DNA from 2 places in the Ornithinibacillus jepli genome. Region 2 is predicted to be linked to the other one. Evidence: riboswitches for the same ligand, from Rfam matches in the RefSeq annotation. Region 2 holds a riboswitch; the other holds the start of a gene.

Region 1 (3,199 bases), on a different contig from region 2:
TTAAGTCCATGAATATCGATACGATAAATCTTTCTAGAGCTGTTGAGGCTGCTGGGACAGTAGGTATCAATTTAGTCCCTTGGGGTGTACCAGCTGTATTTATTGCGGGGATGTATGGGATTACCCCAGCGGAATTTATTCCATATGCATTCTTCGTTTTTCTAGTACCACTTATTAATATCCTATTAGGTTTTACTGGATGGACTATTACTAAAAAAGATTACTCCACTTACGCCGAGGTAGAAAAACAAAGATAATTGTAACTACCGGTCTCACAATTAATTTGATAGTTCTCAATTATAATGGACGAAACAAGGAAACTAAACCATTCAGGAAGCGACAAGGAGTAACAGGTCACTTCCTGAACTATCAATAATGGAATGATAGAGAAATTAGGCGTACGCGGTGTGGTATATTGATATCTCGCGTGCTAATTCTTACCAATGAGAAAAAAAGAAAAACCGATCCTACAAATTCAAATCCATCTCAACCAAAAACTCTCGAATACTCTTATCCCGAACAATAAAATCTGCGTAGTAATCCATCGGAGTTACCTCTCTATTGACAATAATCAGCTTAGCACCATGTTCCTTTGCAATCATTGGAAACATGTTTGCTGGACTAACTGTTAGCGAAGACCCAAGGACGATAAACAAATCCGCCTTGCCAGTCTCTATTTCTGCCTTATAAAAAACATCCTCAGGAAGCATTTCCCCAAATAGAACGATTCCTGGGCGAATAGATCCATCACAGAAGGAACATTGATGCTCCCCATTAATATACCGTTCTCTCTTCTGTTCTCTTTTACATCGATTACAATAAAACTTCCGAAATGTACCGTGAAGCTCCATCACATTTTCATTCCCTGCATCATGATGAAATCCATCTACATTTTGTGTAATAATTCCTTTGATAAGACCTTGTTTTTCCCATCTTCCTAAAATATAATGACCTTCATGTGGCTTGTATTTGTTTATTTCACCTAGTCGGAATTGATAGAACTCCGTAAATTCTTCAAAGCTGTGCTCCAATGCATGTACATTTGCTAATTCGTCAGGGTTAAATTTTTCCCACAGCCCTCTATCTTTTGATCGAAAATCAGGTAATCCACTTTCGGTAGACATTCCTGCTCCTGTGAAAACAATCGTGTAACTAGATGATTGTATTAAATCGATGATCTTTTCCATTATTTCACCACCCGAGAGTATTATTTAATATTGTACTGAATGAAACTATGCCTTGCCAGTTTATTGGGATAGGGTATTACGTTGATTTGTATTTTTTTATTTGTACATGTTCTACTATCGAGAAAATTTTATCGAATGGTAAGAAATAAAATTATTTTTATTTACCCTATTACTACCAAGCTTTGGAGGTTTTTCTTATGTAAAAATCTAAAAATCTATTAATATATAGATTGCAAAAAGATTAGAACTATGATAGGGTAATAATACAATATATTGTGATTTCAATAAATATACATACTATATATAGTGCCATAAGCAATGGTGACATACTTGTCTTAATAGGGAATCTAGTGAAAATCTGGAGCTGTCCCCGCAACTGTAAGTGCCGACGAAAGAGAAATCCACTGTATCGATGCATCTAGGATATGGGAAGGACTTTAGTAGAGTGAAGCGCAAGCCAGGAGACCTGCCATTAACTTATAGTTTCATCATTCTTCGGGTTGAAAGAGCGTGAGACGATGGAGTAATCATACATTTTTGTATAAATTCTGTCGTTTTTATTTATGCCGTTCATCCCTAAGGTGAGCGGTTTTTTATATATTTTTTAGGAGGAAATATCATGGTAACAGTAAAATCACCAAAAGATTATCTTAATCACATTTTACAATTTGCAACAGAAAACTTACATATAAACATATCGGAGTTAAATACAACTATTTCCGATGACTACACGTTTGAAAAATCAATTGATGTTCTGATTAAAAGAGCGTTAGAAAATATAGATGAAGCAAATCCAAATTGGACTTTTGTAGCGGGGCGTCTTTTACTGCAAAAGCTATATTATCAGGCCGCGAATAATCGTAATTTTGACCCGGAATTAAAATATGGAAACTTTTATCACTTAATTGAAGCGTTAACTGAAGAAGGAATTTATACACCAAATTTACTAAAAAAGTATACAAAAGAAGAAGTTGATACTTTAGCAAAAAACATAAATCCAAACCAAGATTTACAATTTACTTATTTAGGCTTATATACACTAGCAAACCGATACTTGGCAACCAATCACGACAAACATACATATGAATTACCACAAGAACGCTGGATGATTATTGCCATGCATTTAATGCAAGATGAAGACTCGACAAAACGTTTGGATCTTGTACTAGAAGCTTATTGGGCATTGAGTAACCTATATATGACCGTTGCAACGCCTACTTTAGCAAATGCAGGTAAAACCCATGGGCAATTATCAAGCTGCTTTATCGATACTGTCGATGATAGCCTGCAATCGATTTACGATAGCAACACCGATATTGCCAAGCTTTCTAAAAATGGTGGAGGAATAGGCGTATACATGGGCAAAATTCGTGCTCGTGGAAGCTCGATTAAAGGGTTTAAAGGGATGAGTAGTGGTGTTGTTCCATGGATTAAACAATTAAATAATACGGCTGTTAGTGTTGACCAGCTAGGGACAAGAAAAGGTGCTATTGCAGTGTACTTAGATGTTTGGCATCTAGACATTGAAGCATTTTTGGATTTAAAGCTAAATAACGGGGATGACCGCATGCGTGCCCATGATATTTTCACTGGGGTATGTATCCCTGACCTGTTTATGGAACAGGTGGAAAAGCGTGGGGATTGGTACCTATTTGATCCACATGAGGTTCGTGAAGTAATGGGATACTCTCTTGAAGATTTCTATGACGAGGAAAAAGGCAATGGCACATTTAGACAAAAGTATGAAGAATGTGTTCAAAATGAGAAGCTGTCCAAGAAAAAGATACCAGCAATTTTAATTATGAAGCGAATTATGATGGTTCAGCTAGAATCAGGTACACCATTTATGTTTTACCGTGACGAAGTGAACCGTCAAAATAGTAACAATCATACTGGTATTATTTATTGTTCTAATTTATGTACAGAAATAACGCAAAACCAATCACCTACCGAATTTCTAGAAGAATTTACTGATGAGAATGGTTATATCATGAAACGATATAAGCCGGGTG
Region 2 (3,199 bases):
ATCATATCATTGATGGGATAGTTGAATAATAATAATTTACATTTTACAATAGAAAGTAGCACCTGTTTTTATAGTGATTAGAGTTATGTGAGAGGATAGGAATAATGAGAGTTAAATATACCATTGTAGATAAAGATACATGTATTGCCTGTGGTGCTTGTGGGGTAACTTGCCCATTGCTGTTCGATTATGATGATGAAGGTATAGCCTTTGTTATGATAGATAATAATACTGGGAATAGAGAAATTCCAGAAGAATTAGAAGATGATGTTCTAGATGCTTATGAAGGGTGTCCCAGTGACTCCATTAAAATAGCAGAGCATCCTTTTGAGGAGAATCCGTTAAAGTATGAAGATTGATGTTAGAACACCAACATTTAGTTGGTGTTCATATGTTTTTGGATATATATTTGAAAAATGAATGAGATTGTTGGATATAACAGTACCATGATAACTGTATTACCAATTGCATGATACGTATCGAATGGTAATCCAGCCAAATAATAGACAAGGAACCCTTGCCCAGTAATTTGGTAGTTTGTTAAAGAAATGATGAAACCATACAAGTACCCACTAAAAATAGCAAGAATTAAGACAACATAGAACGGAATTTTTTTCATTGTCTTACCAATTACTCCACTGATAATTCCTATTAATCCCCAGGAAATAATTTGCCAAATAGTCCAAATACCTGTTCCTAGAATCATATTAGATAAAAAAGTGATTAAAATGGATAAAATCATACCTGCAACTGGACCTAAGAAAATTCCACTTATGATTATTACTGAAGTTACGGGTTGAACATTAGGTATAACACTTAACAGAATACGTCCAACTACAGCTAATGCTGCAAGTAAAGCTAAAAGGGTAATTTTATAGATATTCAATTAGCTCATTCCCAAGATTGATAATCGAAATTAATAATGTCTCCATCTTTAAGTTCGACTTCAGCTGCACCTACCATTGACATTTCACCATTAATGGAAAACATCCATGACATTTTCTTTTCTTCATCTAACGCTAATCCCTCAAGTGAATTAATAAATCCACCTTCTTCTTCAATATCAAAGTTCGCTTTCATAACATCCAATAAATTGTCGCCTTCTTCAATTTCTACTTCTTTTTCTTCTAATACCTCGGCTTCTTTATTTTTAGAAAGGACTATTCTAACTGTAGCTTCTTCTTGTTGTTCACTGTTTTCGGCTGTGTTATTTTGATTCTGAGATGCATTATTTGATGAATCATTAGTTCCACAAGCCGTAAGAACTACTAATGTAATTGTTACAGTAAGCAGTTTTAATAGTATTGATTTCATTATTGTCTCCTCCATGTCATAAATTAGAGAACAGGTGCATAAAAAAAGAGCTAACCCCGTAACTAGTTAACTCTTTTGACAGTCTGTAAACAAAAAAAGCATAAATAAGCCTATTATGTACAAGATTGTCTCAATTGTCCTATCCCCGGGATCATTGATACAAAAGATACTGGCAGGTCTACTGACTTGTGACTACGAACCTACTCTAAGCCCTTCCCATAGATTTCTCTACAGTGGTTGTCGCTTATTTCGTCATCACTTTACAGTTGCGAGGACAGTTCTAGACTTTCACTAGATTCCCTTTTAAGAAAATCACCAATATCAAAACGCTTGTATTCAATTCTAATAATTATAGTAACACACAATTTTTAAAATACAAGACTTATATCTCATCATCTTTCGGAAGTATGAAATTAAACGTTGTTCCAACATTAATTTTACTTTTCACGGTAATGGTACCTTTATGAGATTTCACGATATTTTTAGCAATAGAAAGGCCGAGCCCAGTCCCTTTCACATGCTTATTTCTCGTTCTAGATTTATCTGCTTTATAAAAACGTTCAAATACAAAAGGTAAATCTTCTTCCGGTATCCCACTACCACTATCTTCAATGGAAACTGAAAATCCATTTTCATCATTGGTAACGGAAACTTTTACATATCCATCTTCTTTAGTATGACGGATGGCGTTATCAATTAGATTAGTAAACACTTGTTCAATACGGTCTGGATCAAAATATGCAAATGATTGTGAAACATCCTTAATAAGTTTGAAATCTACCTGATTCTCGGTAGCAATGCCTTGAAACTTACGATAAATTCGTTCGATGTAAGGAGTAACCTCTACCTTTTCTGTATTTAAGGTTAAGTGACCAGCTTCCATACTAGCCATATCTAGTAACTCATTTACTAATCGGCTTAGCCTTAATGATTCTTCATAAATTATTTGAGCTAATTCATTTTTTTCCTCTTTACTATCAGCGATATCATCTACTATAGCTTCACTGTATCCTTGCAACATTGAAATTGGTGTTCTGAGTTCATGAGAGACATTGGCAATGAAATCTTTTCTTAATTTATCTAATCTACGTTCCTCTGTCATATCACGAATAACCGCTACCGCTCCACGAATATATGACTGGTCGTATAAAGGAGTCATAATCATAACCCATGTTCTACCTTGTAAGGTTATTTCCTCAATTACTTCTTTTTCCCCTTCAATAACTTGTTGAAGGGTATCCATTAATTCATTTGGTAATTTAAGCTGTCCGGAATCTCTTGATAAATTTTTTTCAAAATACCAATCATCCATAAACATTTCAGCAGGTTGATTTGTTGCAATAATATCTCCATTGCGACTTAGTGTAATAACACCATCTGCCATTGAATTAACAATACTCGATAATTGCTCCTTCTCCTGTCTAAGTGCATTAATATGGAATTTCAACTGTCTTCCCATATGATTAAAAGCCATTGCTAATTCACCTATTTCATCATGGGTCAAAATAGGAACCTTCGTATTAAATTCACCTCTTGTTAAATCAAAGGCAGCTTCTCTCATCTTGATAAGTGGTGAGGTTATGCGAGTGGATAGGAAAAAGGCAAAAATGGTTGTTAAAACGATTGCAATTGCCGCTGCACCTAAAATAATTTTAGTAGTTTCAGCTTTTGTCCTATCAACAATAGCAAGTGATTGATAAACTAAAACAACTGCATCCGTATTAGGTACTGCTTTTCCAACTAACATTATACCCGGTTCTTGTTCGGAACCCTCAATCTCGTCCTTGAGAGTATCGTTAGAGGAATTAATATTGTCTACATTAGAATGATCAATTATCCATTTGTCTTCTAAACTCGCTAACTGTTGGTCATCGGTATCAGAACT

The links. A riboswitch is a leader RNA that binds a small molecule or an ion and turns the genes downstream of it on or off. The one in region 2 is predicted to bind cobalamin.
Region 1: another riboswitch for cobalamin. It lies ahead of AB1K81_RS08880 (ribonucleoside-diphosphate reductase subunit alpha); the one in region 2 lies ahead of AB1K81_RS05790 (DUF4430 domain-containing protein).

Annotation. Positions count from the first base shown of each region.
Region 1 covers NZ_JBFEGG010000002.1:194,625-197,823, reverse strand. The annotation lists gene nhaC (Na+/H+ antiporter NhaC) at 1-257, shown strand, start outside; gene AB1K81_RS08885 (NAD-dependent deacylase) at 468-1,187, opposite strand; cobalamin riboswitch at 1,491-1,675, shown strand; gene AB1K81_RS08880 (ribonucleoside-diphosphate reductase subunit alpha) at 1,807-3,199, shown strand, end outside.
Region 2 covers NZ_JBFEGG010000001.1:1,115,754-1,118,952, forward strand. The annotation lists gene AB1K81_RS05780 (ferredoxin) at 105-359, shown strand; gene AB1K81_RS05785 (ECF transporter S component) at 377-886, opposite strand; gene AB1K81_RS05790 (DUF4430 domain-containing protein) at 892-1,314, opposite strand; cobalamin riboswitch at 1,469-1,649, opposite strand; gene AB1K81_RS05795 (ATP-binding protein) at 1,697-3,199, opposite strand, start outside.